3 regions of the Pseudoalteromonas sp. SWN29 genome follow, and region 1 is predicted to be linked to each of the others. Evidence: predicted binding sites of a transcription regulator. Region 1 holds the regulator's gene; each other region holds the start of a gene.
What was found. Region 1 encodes LexA, which represses DNA repair genes until DNA is damaged. Its sites were predicted from a motif close to TACTGTATNNNNATACAGTA; they were not measured.
Positions count from the first base shown of each region.

Region 2: a site for LexA is predicted at 4,811-4,830, ahead of dinB (DNA polymerase IV). Genes of this name have one in related genera too.
Region 3: a site for LexA is predicted at 2,374-2,393, ahead of I6F53_RS01650 (YebG family protein). Genes of this name have one in related genera too.

Region 1 covers NZ_JADYXE010000018.1:12,255-18,735, forward strand. Annotated here, with positions in the region: gene I6F53_RS08695 (DnaJ C-terminal domain-containing protein) at 185-1,153, shown strand; gene I6F53_RS08700 (chaperone modulator CbpM) at 1,153-1,473, shown strand; gene I6F53_RS08705 (hypothetical protein) at 1,549-2,274, opposite strand; gene I6F53_RS08710 (hypothetical protein) at 2,588-2,968, shown strand; gene I6F53_RS08715 (PaaI family thioesterase) at 2,969-3,409, opposite strand; gene lexA (transcriptional repressor LexA) at 3,577-4,194, shown strand; gene coxB (cytochrome c oxidase subunit II) at 4,666-5,808, shown strand; gene ctaD (cytochrome c oxidase subunit I) at 5,808-6,481, shown strand, end outside.
Region 2 covers NZ_JADYXE010000009.1:76,852-83,332, forward strand. Annotated here, with positions in the region: gene I6F53_RS05360 (S9 family peptidase) at 1-240, shown strand, start outside; gene I6F53_RS05365 (methyl-accepting chemotaxis protein) at 385-2,022, shown strand; gene I6F53_RS05370 (M17 family metallopeptidase) at 2,096-3,616, opposite strand; gene dinB (DNA polymerase IV) at 3,746-4,798, opposite strand; gene I6F53_RS05380 (hypothetical protein) at 5,139-5,315, opposite strand; gene I6F53_RS05385 (acyl-CoA thioesterase) at 5,483-5,911, shown strand; gene I6F53_RS05390 (aldo/keto reductase) at 5,930-6,481, shown strand, end outside.
Region 3 covers NZ_JADYXE010000003.1:43,346-49,826, forward strand. Annotated here, with positions in the region: gene putP (sodium/proline symporter PutP) at 253-1,731, shown strand; gene I6F53_RS01650 (YebG family protein) at 2,005-2,322, opposite strand; gene I6F53_RS01655 (ComEA family DNA-binding protein) at 2,636-2,932, shown strand; gene I6F53_RS01660 (DUF6170 family protein) at 2,957-3,259, opposite strand; gene dsbB (disulfide bond formation protein DsbB) at 3,261-3,779, opposite strand; gene fadR (fatty acid metabolism transcriptional regulator FadR) at 4,324-5,037, shown strand; gene I6F53_RS01675 (peroxiredoxin) at 5,274-5,879, shown strand; gene smpB (SsrA-binding protein SmpB) at 6,334-6,481, opposite strand, start outside.

The sequences.
Region 1 (6,481 bases):
AAGATAAAAGATAAAGTTAACTTAAGGCCTGTACTTATATTACTAAAAAGTGTCTAATTAATTTTTTCTTCAAAGTTATTTTACTATTCATTTATTTCTTACTATTTATTGTATTTTAGCTACACAAGATTATAAGTTAAGGAGTATGCTTAAAGCTTACTCAATATGGGGATTTGGATTGCAAATGAAATTTGTTGATTATTATTCAGTTCTTGGGATATCGCCTGATGCAGACGATAAAGCGGTTAAGGTAGCTTATAAAAAGTTAGCCAGAAAATACCACCCAGATGTAAGCAAAGAGCCTCAAGCAGAAGATAAATTTAAAGAAATAGCAGAAGCTTACGAAGTCATCCATAACAAAGAAGAGCGTAAAAAATACGACGAGTTACGTCGCCATCAACAAAATCGCGCTCGTCAGCAGCAAACAAATTATCGCGGTAGCGCTGGTTCTACACAAGGTAATTACCAGCAAAGTGATCCTCAAACTGATGAGGAATTTTCTGACTTTATTAATTCAATGTTTGGCGGAGGCGGTGGGTTTGATCGTTCAGGGCAGAGCAGAAGTAACGCTGCTCGCGCGCAAAAAGGACAAGATGTGGAAATAGAGTTCCCAATTTTTCTTGAAGAAACTTTAGTTGATACCGTTAAGCCTGTTGAGTTTATGTTACCGCAGCGAGATAGCAGTGGTCGTGTCTCTGAAATTAAAAAATCACTTAAAGTGAAAATTCCAGCAGGTTCAGTAAATGGCGAGCGAATTCGACTAAAAGGGCAAGGTGGATTAGGGTCTGCGAATGGACAAAATGGCGATTTGTACTTACAAATTAGTTTAGTGCCTCACCCACTATTTGATGTTGAAGGTCATAATTTAAATATAGTCGTCCCTCTTGCAGCATGGGAAGCGGCTCTTGGCACAAAAATAAATTTGCCGACATTAACAGGAAAAATTCAACTAACGATTCCGCCTAATAGCCAGTCTGGTCAACGTTTGCGTATTAAAGGTAAGGGATTAATTAGTAAAAAAGCCAAAGGTGACTTATTTGCTGTACTTAAAATTGTTAATCCAACATCTATTAATGAAACCAGTAAAAAGCTTTGGGAAGAATTAGCCGAAAAAGCTCACTTTGATCCCCGCAGCGACTGGAGTAAACCATAATGCAAATTATTGTGACACAAAAAGAAGATTTACTTACCAGTACCGAGCTATGTTTGAGTAGTGATATTAACGAAGCAATTTTATATGAATTAGTTGAACATAGTATTGCTGTTCCTATTGAAGGAAAGCATGTTGCAGAATGGAAATTTACGGTATCTGCAGTGACCTTAGTCAAAAAAGCGGCCCGTATTCAGCATGACTTTTCGTTAGATTGGTCGGCAATAGCGTTAATTTTACAATTGCTGAATGAGCGTGATGAGTTGATTTTAGAAAACGAAATGTTAAAACGACATTTGAGTCGATTTAACCACTTGGAATAAAATCATTCTAATATCAGTGTTTAGCGATTGCACACTCTTTAATGAGAGTGCGCTAGCTCCTAAAAATTAATATGACTATTTTGATTTGTTCTTACTTTTAATTGAGATTAATCGCTTTAGTCGTATATTTTTTATAAGTAGTAATATCCCGCTTAGACAAAAAAGTACACTGGTTGCTGCAAAACTAATAAGCAGTGGATTATTAAAATCCTCTCGCTCATCGTAATCCATAATATGTAACATCCAAAAAAAGTCGAATATTCGCCATAGTGTGCTGCGAATAGTCACTACTTTGCCGTTACTTTCAGCTAAGTAAAGTGTTGTACTTAACATGTCGTCAAATTGTACCTGCCAAACATTGGTTTTATATCCTACTTCTCTGGTGCCCTTTTTTAGTAAGGTTGTACTTATTACTTGAGCGTCAATAAGCAAGTGGGCTTTAGCATTAGCAGTAATTTGTACTTTTGTAGGTGGCTCAAAAGGCCTTCCTGTAAGGGCATTAAAGCTTTGCTGCTCGGTATTACTAATAACGGTAATAAGAGGTGTAGTTAAAAAACCTTCAAATAATATTTGTGTTGGGTTAGCGACTTGCGACGTAATATTATCAAGTGATGTTGGGTAGTCGGCTTGTGTAAATGATTTACTAAGTACTTTTGTTGCTAGATGTTTGCCGTGTACTTTATCAAGTGGAATTGCGCTCATAACTAAGCCACCTAGCAACCATGCTAAAATTTGTAGTGCTAATAAATAACCTAACCATTTATGTAACTTGCGCGCATGTTTAAATATTTTTTTATTCATGTTTTAGTCTTATTATTTTTAGAAGTTAGTTTATTACATTAATGGGATTAGTTACTGCGACATTTTGTCGCAGTTTAAACTATAGCTTACTGTAATCATTTAAAAATAAAAAAGATTACACTTAAATTCCTAACATGACTTATTTGTCTAATTGAGCTGGATGTTTGATATCCAGCTAGCTTTAAATGCTAAAAAATACTTAAAAGCTGCGAAATATCCATATAAAGTGGTTAATAGGGCATAGTTGATTTGGTATAACGGTAAAACTGCGTTAAAGTTTGCAATGAAATTATTAGAGGATAAATACGAAACGATGTCGGAAATTCAATTTTTAAATGTAGATCTTGAGCTTGAATCAAAGCAAGATATTAGTTTGCTAGTGGCAGATTTGAAGAAAGTCGCGACGATTTTACATTATGACAAAGACGAATACCGTCAATTAGCGCGTATTGAAGCTACAGGTGAAGTTAGCACGCCTGATAAAGCAATAAACCATATATGTGAACTTATTGAATCGTGTTCGCGTAACGCGCTAAAGCAATGGTTAGGTTGTTCACGTAGAACGTTTGATATTGGCTTTGAATCAGGCACATCTCCTAAGTGCTTTAACCAAGCCTTAGATGCAGATACATTATTACGTATATCTGCGATTGGTGCGGGTATGGAAATTACAATTTACCCAATCGAAAAGTAACTATCTTCGCTCTACGACTGCTGCGGTCATTTTTGATACGCAGCACAGCTCATTGCGGCTATTTGTAATTTTTATTTCCCATACTGAACTACGTTTGCCAATATGAAATGCTCTTGCCGTGGCAGTTAAAGTACCATTGCGAGATGCTTTTAAATGGCTTGCGCTAATTTCCTGCCCTACACAGTAAAATTTTGTGAAATCGACAACAAAGTTAGCAGCATAACTCGCTACTGTTTCGGCAAGTACAACATTAGCACCACCGTGAACCATTCCCATTGGGTTATGATGCTCAGGTATGGCAGGCATAGTTGCAACTAAGTAATCATCACCAATTTCTGTGATTTCTATCCCCATAGTTTTCATCAGCGTACCTTGACCATTAATACCTTCATCTAGCTGTTTGCAAAACTCTAAAGTAATAGGTTGATACCAAATACTCATAACGACTCCTTTGCCTTTTTAATCATTTTTAAACTTAGCTTTAGTTATATCCCTAAAATGTACACAAGTGAAATTACTTTGGCTATTTTAAGACATAATTTAAATTTGCGATTTTTATTTAACTGTATATACTCACAGTTAAATGTACTGTATGGAAAACCAGTTGTATGCGACCATTAACGAACCGCCAAGCTCAAATACTCGAACTAATTAAAGTTTTTATTAAAGACACTGGTATGCCTCCTACACGTGCTGAAATAGCGCAAACACTAGGTTTTAAAAGTGCCAATGCTGCAGAAGAACATTTAAAAGCACTTGCTAAAAAAGGCGCAATTAAAATGAAACCAGGTGCAAGCCGTGGTATTCAATTAATTGAAGAAGAAGAGCCTGAACAATTAGGTTTACCACTTATAGGGCGTGTTGCTGCTGGTTCACCTATTTTGGCGCAAGAGCACGTTGAAAGTCACTGTAAAATCGATCCATTAATGTTTAAACCCGCCGCCGATTTTTTACTACGCGTTAATGGTATGAGCATGAAGGATATTGGTATTATGGATGGCGATTTACTTGCTGTACATCGTACTCAAACCGCTGAAAACGGACAAGTTGTTGTTGCGCGCCTAGACGAAGACGTAACTGTAAAACGTCTTGAGAAAGCGGGTCGTAAAGTGTTACTTCATGCTGAAAACGACGATTTTGAATCTATTGAAGTAGACCTTGAGAATGAGTCTTTTAACATTGAAGGCCTAGCTGTTGGCGTAATAAGAAATGCCGATTGGATGTAGTTTTTAGATTGCTTTAAACAATCAATTTATTAATGCGCACTTTTTAGTGCGCATTTTTGTTTTAAAATTCGTACTAAAAATATAGCTTAAACAGCGAACTAATTATTTAAGCTGTAAACTTTTTTGAACTCATACTCCCCCCCTCCCTAAAGCGTTAAACCCCTTTGTTTTGCTCGTTTTTTGAACTTTTAGTTGTCTAGTTGATTGCTGGTTTTTTATTAATTACTTAATATCACCTGGTTGTTTTTTATACTAAAGCTTGCTTGTTGCTCATTTTTTAGCTAATTATTAGTGTGCTGAACTAACAATAACTCACAGCTTTTCAGTTTTGAGAACACACAATATACAAACTCTTTGTTGGGGCAGCGATACCAGTCAAAAAAACAAGATTGGTTAAATAATAAAAATAACGAATTGGCGTTTAAGCCGTATGCCTCTTCGCACTCGCAATAGCATCAAAGGAGCCGTCACATGGGTAAACTGACCTCTACCTTGTGGCTTGTATTGATTGTTTTTCCGCAGCATGTTTTGGCTAACAGCCAGTACAATATGCGCAAAGGCGTAACCGATATAAGCAATAATGTATATCAGCTGCACATGACCATATTTATAATATGTTGTGTGATTGGGGTGATAGTGTTCGCAATTATGTTTTGGGCACTGATTCATCACCGTAAATCTAAAGGGGCTGTACCTGCCCAATTTCACGAAAGCACTAAAGTAGAAATACTTTGGACAGCTATTCCATTCGTTATTTTAATTGCTATGGCAGTACCAGCCACTAAAACCCTAATTGCAATGGAAGATGCCAGCAAAGCTGATCTCACTATTAAAATTACAGGTTCGCAATGGAAATGGCACTATGAATATATGGGCGAAGACGTCGCATTTTATTCTATTTTATCCACCCCTCAAGACGAAATAGCGAATCTTGCAGATAAAAATCCTAATTATTTACTTGAAGTAGATAAACCGCTTGTACTGCCAATAAACCAAAAAGTACGTTTTTTAATGACCTCTGATGATGTTATTCACTCTTGGTGGGTACCTGATTTTGCTGTGAAAAAAGACGCTAACCCGGGATTTATAAACGAAACATGGACCAATATTAACGAGGAAGGTATTTACCGAGGTCAATGTGCCGAGCTTTGCGGTAAAGATCATGGTTTTATGCCCGTAGTGGTTGAAGCTAAATCTGAAGCTGACTTTAAAGTATGGCTAGCCGATGCAAAGCAAGCAAAACAAAAAGCAGCACTGGCCGACGCTGCTCTGCTTGATAAAACACTTCCTAAAGAAGAGTTAATGACTTTAGGTGAGCAAGTGTATATGGCCAGCTGCGCGGCGTGTCATCAGCCTACTGGCATGGGATTGCCGGGTGTTTTTCCTGCGCTTAAAGGAAGCCCAATAGTGCTTGGCGATATAAAAGATCACATTGATGTAGTTATTCATGGACGACCAGGTACGGCAATGCAAGCGTTTGCCAAGCAGTTATCTATAAAGCAATTAGCAGCTGTTATTACTTATAAACGTAATGCGTGGGGTAACGATACGGGTGATGTTATTCAGCCGAGTCAAATACAGGCGGCAATTGATGCCAAAGTGGAGGCGAACTAATGAGTAGCATAGTAGAACAACCTAACGCCAATGAAGCTGACCATGCTCATCATCCAGCTAAAGGTTTTAAACGCTGGCTTTATACAACTAACCATAAAGATATTGGTAGCTTATATTTAATTTTTTCGCTGACCATGTTTTTAATTGGCGGCGGAATGGCCATGGTGATCAGGGCTGAATTATTTCAACCTGGTTTACAGCTGGTCGATCCTCACTTTTTTAATCAAATGACCACAGTACACGGTTTAATTATGGTGTTTGGTGCGGTTATGCCGGCCTTTACAGGCCTTGCTAATTGGATGATCCCTTTAATGATTGGCGCGCCAGATATGGCATTACCAAGAATGAATAACTGGAGCTTTTGGATTTTACCGTTTGCATTTTTAATCTTACTTGCATCGTTATTTATGCCTGGTGGGGGACCTGCATTTGGTTGGACTTTTTACGCACCGCTCTCTACAACCTATAGTAACGATAACACTGCAATGTTTGTATTTGCCGTACATATTATGGGAATTAGCTCAATTATGGGTGCAATTAATGTGATTGTAACCATAGTGAATTTACGTGCACCCGGTATGTCGTGGATGAAGTTACCGCTATTTGTGTGGACATGGTTAATTACCGCTTTTTTATTAATAGCAGTAATGCCAGTGCTTGCGGGAGCGGTAAC
Region 2 (6,481 bases), on a different contig from region 1:
GCAGTATTCCCATACGCAGATGGCTTAAAAGGTCCATTAATGATTTATCATGGAATGGCCGACGACAATGTGTTGTTTACGCATTCAACTAAATTGTTTAAACAACTACAAGATAACGAAAAACAGTTTGAAATGATGACCTACCCAGGCTCTAAGCACAGCCTACGTGGTAAACAAGTGCAAACGCACTTGCATCAAACAATTACAAACTTCTTTAATCGTCATTTTGATGTTAAATAGTTAAACAAGTTTAAAAAGTAGACTAAAGGCTGATTGATAAATCAGCCTTTTTTTTGCATTAATGGTTGTTAAGCCTAGATTAAACTCTCTTTTTAGCTACGCTTATTCTATGCGCTAAAGCGCACACTTTTTGAGGATAAATGTATGCCTAGTTTACGTAGTTTTAGTATATTTCAACGTTTCTCGCTGCTCATAGCAATTGTGATATTTGGGCTTATAGCGCTTAGTGTAGCTAGCCTAACTCACCAATATAGCTCTCTTAAAAACGAGCAGTACCTTAAAACACAAAATGTAGTAGAAACTGCGTACAGTATAATCGAGCACTTTTATGACCTTGAGCAAAGTAACTCACTCACCCAGCAGCAAGCTCAAACGCAAGCTCTTGAAACAATAAAAGCACTGCGCTATGACAATACTAATTATTTTTGGATAAATGATTATCAGCCTACAATGATAATGCATCCAATGAAGCCTGCTCTCGATAATAAAGATTTAAGTAATAATAAAGATCCAGATGGCAAGGCGCTCTTTGTAGAAATGGCTAATATAGTTAAGCGTGATGGTGAAGGGTTTATACCTTATAAATGGCCAAAACCAGGTAAAGAAAAACCAGTTGAAAAAATCGCATTTGTTAAAGGTTTTAATCAGTGGCAATGGATTATTGGCTCAGGGGTTTATCTTGACTCAATAGACGAAGCATTTAGTGAGCAACGAAACCTTATAGTCGTCAGTGCAACAATTATGATTATTGCTGTTATTTTACTTAGTTACTTTATAGGCAAAAGCATTTTAATACCTACTCGTTTAGCAGCCGATATGATGAAAGATATTTCACAAGGCGAAGGCGATTTAACTCGTACATTAAATGAATCCGGTAACGATGAAATATCTGAACTATCACACTCGTTTAATTTATTTGTTTTAAAAATGCGAGAATCGCTTGTTCATGTATCACAAAGCGCAAGCGACGTAAGCGAGCATGCGCATACCGTTGACGAATCAAGTAAAACGAGCCACTCATTTATTGAGCTTCAAAACGATAGCTCAACCCAAGTTGCAGCTGCCATGGAGCAAATGACTCACCAAATACATGATGTGAGCCGTAACGCCGAAGCCGCAGAGCAAGCAGCTAAAGATGCAGCAAAAAACGCATCAACGGGTAAAAATGTGGTGGCGCAAACAATAACAGCCATAGAAACACTTTCAAGTAACATAGAAACCGTTAGCCGCGTGACAGAAGATTTAGCCAACGAGAGTCATAATATAGGTTCTGTACTTGATGTAATCAGAAGTATATCGGAGCAAACAAACTTACTGGCATTAAACGCCGCCATTGAGGCTGCTCGCGCAGGAGAGCACGGCCGAGGATTTGCAGTTGTTGCAGATGAAGTAAGAACATTGGCAAGCCGTACAGGGCAAAGCACAGACGAAATTCAAATCATGATCACTAAACTACAAGAAGGTGCAAAGGCAGCTGTTGAAGCAGTTAAATCAAGCCAAGCACTTTCGGTTTCTACCGTAGATCAGGCGTCGTCTGCCAATACTTCACTTAATGAAATAGAACGACTTGTTTCAATTATTACCGAAATGAACAGCCAAATTGCACGTGCTACAGAGCAGCAAACTCAAGCTGCCGACGAGGTTAATTTACGTATTAACGAGCTATCTCAATCAACAGAGCAGTCACTTAATAATACTAAACAGCTTACAAATGCCAGCGATAACCTTAAGCAAAGTAGCCAAGGGCTTTCGAGCGTAGTTAATCGCTTTAAATTAGATTGATAGCGATACCGTTATCATGAAACGCAAAAGCCCTGAATTAACAGGGCTTTTTTATTGCATGTAAGTTTTTAGCTTACAAACAGTAACGTGCAAACAAGCTCGTTACTGATGCGGCAGTTGGCTTACCGTGCTGCCAATCACCACCTTCAACACCGCTACCCGCAATATCCATATGCACATAAGGTAAAGGCTGTGCAGAGTCGTTACCGTGTTTATCAAGCCCACCAACAATAGCCATAAATGCCATTGGGAACTGATGACCACGAGCGGTAACAGCCGATGCCGCGTTATTGCTAGATAAAACATCGTCAGCTAGTGTGCGTGGTTTAATAAAGTCGTAATCTTCACGGCGAGAACGCGATACTTCAGCGCCATCAGCCCACAAATCTCCAAGGTCAGCAATTTGACGAGATACACCAGCGCTTCGAGCTGGGCCATTTTCAACATACGCACCGTAAGGACCCATTGCACGAGCCGCATGACCCGTTAATGTAGCAACAGTAAATAACGTTGGATTAACCTGCGTTTTAGCTAAATCTTTCATTTCGCTAAGTAGATCGCCCATTGCTAAACGCCCTTCTGCATCGGTATTACCAATGCGTACACGTACACCTTCGCGGCTAGTAATAATTTCATCTGGCACAAAACAATCTGAACCAATAGAATTACGAACAACAGCTAAATACGATACTACTTTAACGCCTTTAGGTTGGTAATCTGCAACAGCTTTCATAAAGCCCGCAACAGATGCTGCGCCGCCTTTATCACGGCTCATGCCTGCCATATGGCCGCCTACTTTTAGATCTGCACCGCCTGTATCGTATACAAGGCCCTTACCTACAAACATAAGTGTACGAGTAATTTCGCCCTCTGGTACATATTCAAGCTTAACAACACGTGGGTGATGGCGCTCAACTGCGTATGATGCACGAGCAACCGTACTTAGCATTGGGTAGTTTTTATCAATAGCAGTAATATCATCAATTACATCAACGGCCACATTTGAGCCTTTAAACAAATCAACGCAGTAATCAGCAAAACGTGGTGGAGCCATACGCTCTGGTTCAGTGCCACATAAATCACGTGCTGCATACTGCCCTGCTGCAATGGCATTAACTGCTTTAATTGTTTGCTCGTTCGCGCCCATTAAGGCAATTTGAGTAATAGGCTCAATACCTTCACCGTGATATTCACGCGCCTCTAATGGCTGCCATAATGCTTGGCAAGCACCTAAATAAGCAACTTCTAGCGCATGTTGGTAACGGCTATCACCATTTAAATTTGGTAACAATAATGCAGGATTAACACTGCCCGATGCTTTTGCTTCGTTAATTGCTAGTTTAGCTGCATCAAAATAGCGACGAACGTCGTCGTAATCTCTATTTAACGGACCGGTTGGCGCAAGTACAACGCGTTTGTTTTCAATCACTAATAAAGTAACTTGCTTACCAATGCGAGAATCAACTTTTGCCTGCGCTAAAATAGCGTCACGTAATGAATTGTTTGGTAATTGAGAAAAGTCATCACTAATAATAATAAGCGCATCATGAGATGTGCATTCAAGGCTTGCACTAACCGCTTGAGGGTATGCCATAAATAAAGTCCTGTTAGAAAACATAAGCCCCTATTATCGTCGATTTAAATATTGAAGACCAGCAAGGTGCGATGAGCTAATTATACAAGTTGCCAATAAATGGCAACTTGGAGTTACAGGCTTTACAGCTTAATCAAGAATACTCAGTTGGAAGTTTTGCTCTGGTTCGTTTTTAATGCCAACGCCTATACCAAGTAACCGAACAGGCTGTTGTAGACCTCGTTGATAGGCTTTGGTAAGTAGTTGAACAAGTATTTCAGTATTCAGCTCGTGATATGCTTGGTCGGCTGAGGTTACTACAAAATTTGCAAACTTCACCTTAACACTCAGCTTATTAATACGGTTTTGTAATTGTTGCTTATTAAGCCTTAAAACTAATTCGTCTAACAGTTTTGGAAGCTCATCTAGGCACTCTTGCAAACTTGTTTTATTGTATTCGTAGGTATGTTCAACACTCAGCGATTTTCTTATGCGATCTGTCGATACTTTACCAACATACTCACCTGCACATTTTTGATAAAGCGACACACCAAAATTACCTACATGTTGCTGCATCCAATTTACGCCTTTTTCGCGTACATCTTTGCCGGTATATAACCCTTTTAAATTGAGTTTTTCGAGTGTTACTTTACCTACACCCGGAATTTTACCCAGCGGTAATTGCGCCAAAAAGTCATCGACCTCGTGAGGCAAAACTACAAATTGACCATTCGGTTTTTTTTCGTCGCTGGCTATTTTGGCAATAAACTTAATAGGTGCAATACCTGCCGATGCAGTAAGCCCTGTGGCTGTGTAAATATCCGCTCTTATTTGCTGTGCTATAAGCGTGGCACTGCCTTTACAAGCACTACTGTCTGTTACATCAAGGTAGGCTTCGTCTAAAGAAAGAGGTTCAACTAAGTCTGTGTAGCGGTTAAATACTTCGCGTATCTGGTTTGAAGCTTCTTTGTATACAGCCATGCGCCCAGGAACAATAACTAAATCGGGGCATAATTGTTTAGCATGATAGTTCGACATAGCCGAGCGCACGCCATACTCTCTCGCTATATAGTTAGCAGTTGAGAGCACGCCTCGTCGGCTATTGCCTCCAATAGCAAGCGGTACATGTGCAAGTTTTGGGTTATCTCGCATTTCTACTGCTGCGTAAAAGCAATCCATGTCTATGTGAATAAACTTTTTCATCACCACTATAACGACTGGTTATTTATACAGTCATTATTATAGAATCAATTGTGATAAGCAAGCCTAGGGCCTGTTTATCTTTCGAGGTTAAATTTGCAGCAGTATGTTTGGTATTTAGGCAAGGCAGAGCCTATGTAGTGTGGTTATTCCCCATAAATAGGCGATAACGTAGCACAAATGCCAAACATACGCTGCCCGAAGGGTTCTGCCTAGGGGCAATTTACTCTTTGTTGCTCGGTTTTTACTTAGCCCACTAGGTCACAAACCTCGCGCCGCGATTAAATAGCCCCTAGATTGAACAAATTTTAATCCTGAAAGGTCAACAGGCCCTAGTTAGCGATTAAAAAAAGCGTTTATTGTCTTCAGGCTCTTTATAACCGCGTAGCCAAAATATAACCTCGAATAAAAACCCCGCTAGCATTAAAATAATAGCGCCAGATACGTTACCCATTGCATAACAGGTGAAAGAGGCTATAAAAACCAAACAAGCTAAAAACCAATTAATTATATTTTGCATACATACCTCTGTGTGTTTTTGTCTTGTGTGTTTTTACCGTGCCACTTAACTTTAGACCTAAAATTAAATAGGTACAATCATCTTACAAAAAAACATACTCTAATTACCTTGAGCTCATAACACCATATTGATAATCTAAGTGCTTTAAAATTAAGGGCCAATACATAATGCAAACGTTTAAAGATCAGCACCCTATTCATACCGACATCACCGTAGCATGGGCTGATATGGATGCACTGCAACACGTAAATAATGTAGTGTATTTACGTTACTTTGAAATAGCCCGAATCGACTTTTTAAATAAAATAAATCTGTTCGACACAATAAGCCCAAATGGTGTGGGCCCAGTAATTAGCGAAAATAATATTCGCTATAAACGCCCTGTCACCTTTCCCGATACGCTTACAGTGGGTGTTACTATTACTGATATAAAAACAGACCGCTTCACCATGAATTACACCGTTTACAGCCATGTTCAAAAGGCTATAACAACAACGGGTACTTCTAAAGTTGTCATGTTTGATTTTACAACAGGGCAAAAAGCTGCGATTTCTGAGCCTCTTTTATCGGCTTTAACTAGCCACGCTCAACACTAATTTAGCTAAGGAATTTTTATGAAATACAGTCCACTAGGTAGCAGTGGTGTAGACGTATCTAGAGTGTGCCTAGGCAGTATGACTTGGGGCAAACAAAATACTCAAAGCGATGCGGATGAGCAAATAGCCTACGCGCTAGAGCAAGGCGTAAACTTTATTGATACAGCCGAAATGTATGCTGTGCCTCCTTCTCCAGAGACCTATGGTAAAACAGAGGAAATTATTGGCGATTGGCTATCGCGTAATAAACAAAAACGCGGCGATGTAGTACTTGCCACAAAAATTGCAGGCAATGGCTTATCGTGGGTACGTGATGGTGGCAATATTACTCGCCAAACAGTAATAGAAGCCGTGGACGATTCACTCAAGCGCCTTCAAACCGACTACATCGATTTATATCAGTTACATTGGCCAAACCGTTCAACACCACATTTTGGTAGGCAGTGGCCTGGCACGCTTAAATTTACCGACGTAAATACACAAGAACAGCAAGCTAGTATGCTCGATATTCTAGAAGGCCTTAATGAATGTGTAAAAGCAGGAAAAATTAAGCACTGCGGTTTATCTGAC
Region 3 (6,481 bases), on a different contig from region 1:
TTGCTAGATTAATAAATTATCATTAAAAATGAAGGCGTTTCTGCATTTAATTTATTATATTTCATCAATTCGCTTTTAAAATGCTCAACATGAATATTTTTACATCAGCTAGAAGTAACAAGTTGGAGATTTTATTATTAAGCATGATATAGTCAGCGAGAATGGTTTTTACCCCAATAGTGTCTTAACTATAAAACTTTAAGAGTCATTATTTGGATAAAGCCTATTATTAATAATTATGCGGAGGCTAATTTGGAAACAGGAATGATTATTTCACTAGCATTATATTTTATTGTAATGTTAGGTATCGGACTATATGCATATAAGCAATCTACTGGCGATGTATCAGGTTACATGCTAGGTGGACGAAATCTATCTCCAAGTGTTGCTGCACTGTCTGCAGGTGCATCTGATATGAGTGGTTGGATTTTAATGGGCCTACCTGGTGCGATGTTTGTTACTGGTTTTAGTAGTACATGGATAGCAATCGGTTTGGTGATTGGTGCTTGGTTAAACTATCTGTTAGTTGCACCAAGATTGCGTGTGTACACTGAAAAAGCAAATGACTCTATAACAATCCCAGATTACTTCTCAAATCGCTTCAATGATAAGTCAAACTTATTACGAGTTGTATCAGCTGTTGTGATTATCGTCTTCTTTACTCTTTACACGTCATCTGGTGTTGTAGCCGGCGGAAAATTGTTTGAAAGCTCATTTGGTCTAAGTTATGAAGTAGGTTTATACATTACAACGGGTGTTGTAGTTTTATATACTTTGTTTGGTGGTTTTTTAGCGGTTAGCTTAACTGACTTTGTGCAAGGTTGTATTATGTTCATCGCACTGATTCTAGTGCCTACCGTAGCATACTCTTTACTAGAACAACCTCTAGAGTCAACTCTGCATAGCGTAAACCCAGATATGCTTAACTGGATTGGTGCAGGCTCTGCATTAGGTATTATTTCTGCAATGGCGTGGGGCTTAGGTTATTTTGGTCAACCACATATCATTGTTCGCTTTATGTCGGTACGTAGTGTTAAAGATATGCCTAAAGCTCGCCGTATTGGTATGACATGGATGATTGTTGCTGCCCTTGGTGCTGTTGGTACTGGTATATTTGGTGCTGCTTATACTTATGAAAATAATATTGTAGTTGAAGATCCTGAAACGATTTTCCTAATTCTTTCTGAGTTATTGTTCCACCCACTTATTGCTGGCTTTTTACTAGCTGCAATTTTGGCTGCTATCATGAGTACTATCTCATCGCAATTGCTAGTAAGCTCAAGTTCATTGACTGAAGATTTATATAAAACATTTTTACGTAAAGATGCTAGCGACTTTGAATTAGTTACTGTTGGTAGAATTAGCGTTGCCGTAGTGGCTATGTTTGCTATTTACTTAGCTTACGACAGAGATAGCTCTATTTTAGACCTAGTAAGTAATGCATGGGCAGGCTTTGGTGCTGCTTTCGGTCCATTGGTACTGTTCAGCCTTTACTGGAAACGTATGAATTTTGCCGGTGCGTTATCGGGTATGTTAGTAGGTGCGTTTACAGTGCTTGTTTGGGTTTATGGTCCGTTTACTATTAATGGTGAAAGCTTAAGTAGCTTTATGTACGAAATAGTACCTGGCTTTATTTTATCTAGTATCGCAATTGTTGTTGTTAGCTTAGCTACAAAAGAGCCAGAGCAAAACATTACCGCTTTATTTGATGAAGTAGAGAAAGAGCTTTAAATAGCAATTACTACTCATTTTTGAATGAGTAGTAATTAATACCAATCCGCAATAATACTTAATTATTTTGCGGGCTAATGTGTCGCTACTGGCGTTAAAAAATTATCATTTAGAACAACTAAATATCGAATTTTTTGCCTAGCTATCAACACGTTTTTTTACCCTCAAAATAGATCACTTAATTAAGTGAATTGGTATAATAAAAAAGGGAGCAACTTAGTTGCTCCCTTTTTTATTTAGTTTGTCCCGTCCGAGGAAAGGGCAATCTACGAATTAACTTGCTTTTTTATCGTTGCTATCTTCAATTGATGCAACATTATCTGACTTTTTACTTTTTGTTGGCGCTTTGGCAACAACGGGATCTTTGCCGCCCTTTAATATAGTCATAAAGTCATCTTTGCTTTTCGCTATTTCTAAAGCAAGTGATTCAATTTGTTGCTCACTAAGCGGTACGTCTACCTTTTCTAGCATTAGCTCAAGTGATTCTGCTATATCGAGCATCTTGTCATAAGCATCAGCTTCTTTTTTGGTAGTAAACGTCATACGCTCGACTCCGTTTCGTTCTACAACATATTTAACAACAACAGCCATGATTTCTCCTGCAAAATTGCTTGGCACTGTGGTTTGTAAAAACCATTAGATTACTGTTTTTATGTACAGTAATGGTTTGTAAGTAAATTTGCAAGCGTGAAGTATTAATTTTTAGGTGTCTTAAATTTGACAAAAAACGGTAACTTTACTTTAGTTAAGCAATCACTTTGTTGTACCAGCTGCATTTTCAGGATTTCGGATCATAGTGATAATGCGCTTAGGTACACTTTAAGTGATGAACTTTACAGTTCCTTATTTATTGATTTCCTGAGCAATACTCAAAATTAAGAAAAGAAGAATAAGGGCAAGTTTAATGAAAACGTTAAAAAATTTACTCATCATAAGCTTATTATGCTTACTACCTGCAACTACCGTATATGCACAACTATCGGAAGTAACCAAGCAAATGCCTCAAGTTGAGACAATTAGTATAAATAATGCTGATGCAGATATGCTTGCTAAGCTACCGGGTATAGGTAAGAAAAAAGCGCAGGCAATTGTGGATTATCGTGAAGAAAACGGTGAATTTAAAAGCGTCAGTGATTTATCGCAAGTTAAAGGAATTGGTAAAAAACTATTAGCTAAATTAGAGGGGAAAATTTCACTTTAAAGCTATTAAGTAATAATCAGGGCGCTATGCGCCCTGATTAAATTGTTTTAATGCATCGCTTAAGTGCTTTTTAGCAAAGTTAATTTCAATAGGTGTTGTTAATAGCGGATAGCAAAGCCCACCAAGTATCAAAAACGGGATTAATATCCAACCTTTAAATACCGTGAATATTAAAAATAGTGGACTTAGTAATATTAATTTAATAATACGTAGTAACACTTTATCAGTTGGCGATAACATACTTAACGAAAGTGCTATTACGTCCTGGCGCTTGCGCACTTTTAAGTGTTTAAGATCATCTAATTGGCTTGAAAAAAAGGTAAACATATTAAATCGATTTTTTTGTTATTAAGCGGCTAATCACTAAAGCAAACAAAGTGATTGAGAATAGCGCAAATATAATTTCCATCCAAGCAGGCATGCTCAAACCAATAAACTGCCAATCTATATTTCCACAATCCCCGGTCGCCTGAAAAAAGCTAGGTATCCATTCGTGTAACGGCATAAACGATGGGAAGTTTGGTTCAAACTCACAGCTAAATGCAAAAGGGTCTGTGGTGGTTTGCATATCAATATGCTCGCGAGCTATAAGGTATCCCCAAACACTCGATACACCCCAAATTACATACGCTAATATACGAACTGCTTTGCTCTGTGGTTTAGTCGAACCTACAATGCCTGCACCTAATAAACCCAGTACAGCGGTACGTTGATATATGCACATTATGCAAGGCGCCAATCCCATTTGGTATTGAAAGAAAAGGGCGGTCACTTCAAGTAAAAAAACGATAGCTGTAAATAAAAGCCACGGGGTACGTTGGGTGGGTAATTGCGCAAGCCAGTTCATAAAAATTCCGCGTTTAAATAAGATGTTAGATTATGACCTAGGATAATGTATGCGGCAACAAAAAGGAAAAAAAAGCTACCGAAGTCGCTTTTTATAAGATGAAATTATTGATCACTCAATCCAGCCTCAGTAGAGGCTACATGATGCTCTATTATTTTCCCATCGATACATAAGCTCAGTTATATCGCTTACTTATACCATATTGGAGCATTGGCTAAATAATTCTTTAAAGTTGCAGTTAGAACGCTATGTTGCATAGGTGTTCCTTTTTAATGTACTTATGTGTTTTAAGTTGATTCAGCTAGGTATGGTGTAAATAAAAAATACCAATAATTACAATGTACCTACAATGAATATTGCTCTGTAAATTTATACATTGTAGCTATATTAGAGAAACCTAAATTTTATTATTTATTAATCTTTAATTTCTACCCATTTGCTTATTAATATACCTGACTTTACTTGTTAGTTATGCTTCGTCTGGTACAATCAGTCAGTTATTCGTGTAAAACGATGAGTGTTGATTAATTCGAGTGGGAACTGGATGAGAATTTTTAAAGCGAAAAGCCCAGCAGGATTTGCTGAAGAATATATAGTTGAATCTATTTGGAACGGCGATTTCCCTCCAGGTTCAATTCTACCTGCCGAGCGAGAACTTTCAGAGTTAATTGGTGTTACAAGAACGACCTTGAGAGAAGTACTACAGCGTTTAGCACGTGATGGCTGGTTAACAATTCAGCATGGTAAACCAACAAAAGTAAATAACTTTTGGGAAACGTCTGGCTTAAATATTCTTGAAACATTAGCGCGCTTAGATGAAGACAAGATGCCAGAGCTGACAGATCAGCTTTTATCTGCACGTACTAATATTAGTGCTATTTATACACGTGCTGCAATTAAGTTAAATCCTGAACGTGTAATTGAAATTTTATCACAAAGCCATGAGCTAGAAGACACCGCTCAAGCATTTGCTGACTATGATTATAAAGTGCATCACGAATTAGCCGTTGCGGGTAATAACCGTATTTATGTATTAATACTCAACGGTTTTAGAGGCTTTTATTCAAAGATTGGTTGTCATTACTTCTCTGATGCCGGAACTCGTGAACTTGCACGTCAGTTTTATAAAGATTTAACAATATTGGCAGAAAATAAAGAGCACGATGGTGCTATTTCGATGATGCGTAAATACGGTCATCAAACAGGTGAGATTTGGCAAAAAATCCGAGGCGATATGCCCTCAGATATAATGGATTAAATCTAAACGAGAAGCCTGCATTTGCAGGTTTTTTTGTATCTTTAATGCAGTATTTACTTGTATTCGATATTTTCGATTGCTCACATCGTTAAATGCGATTGTTCTTTTGTTATGAATAACTTTAGAATGACAATTAATTATATGTATGCGCTATTGGTTTTTAATTTTTAGCGCCCATATAAGTACCAGCATTGCGAAAGCAATTGAAAAAAAACTCAAAATATTTGGAGAATAAAATGGGTGTATTAGTAGGCCGCCAGGCACCAGACTTTACCGCTGCAGCAGTTCTTGGTAATGGTGAAATTGTAGATAGCTATAACCTTCATGAAACAATTAAAGGTAAAAAAGCAGTTATCTTCTTTTACCCGCTAGATTTCACGTTTGTATGTCCTTCTGAACTTATTGCATTTGATAAGCGTTTTGAAGAGTTTCAAAAGCGTGGCGTAGAAGTAATTGGTGTTTCTATCGATTCACAATTCTCACATAACGCATGGCGTAACACGGCTGTTGCAGACGGCGGTATTGGTAAAGTTCAATACGCACTAGTTGCAGACGTTAAACACGAAATTTGTAAAGCGTATGACGTTGAGCATCCAGAAGCGGGTGTTGCATTTCGTGGTTCATTCTTAATCGACGAAGAAGGTAACGTACGTCACCAAGTAGTGAATGACTTACCATTAGGTCGTAACATCGACGAAATGCTTCGCATGGTTGACGCACTAGCGTTCCACACTGAGCACGGTGAAGTATGTCCTGCTGGTTGGACTGAAGGTAAAAAAGGTATGGACGCAAGCCCTGAAGGCGTTGCTAAGTTCTTATCTGAAAACGAAGGCGATCTATAATTTAGCCCTCAGTTTTAAATAAAAAACCGCCAAATTTTGGCGGTTTTTTTGTGTCTTTTATTTAGAAGGGACGCTCATACCAATGTGCATTAATTTTGAGTAGCTCAACAAGTTGAATTATACTATAAAGTCGTTAAAAATTAATTTAGAACAACTAGATGAAAAAATTAGCATAATTATAGCGCCGTTTTCTTACCGTTAAATAGACCCTATATCAGCAGGCTAGTATTACATTAGCTAACTGGTTTTTGTTTTATTTACGGGGAATGTAGTTTTTGTTTACAACCGGTTTGCGTATGCCCTCATAGCCCTTATTTGTATGTAATAAATTTAACTGTTTTAATAAACTAAGTGCACTGATGGTGAGTAGCTGATTTGCAGTTATAATTTAAAAAATAATTTAAATTATCCTTTTCTTGAAATTAAAAACGCCTAATAAATTAGGCGCTTTTAATTATGCTTTATGCTTCATTAAGCGTTCTTTTTCACGCGACCAGTCTTTATCTTTACCGTCTTCGCGTTTGTCGTGTAATTTCTTACCTTTTGCCAAATGAAACTCAAGTTTTACCCAGCAGTTTTTCCAGTACATCGCTGTGGCTATT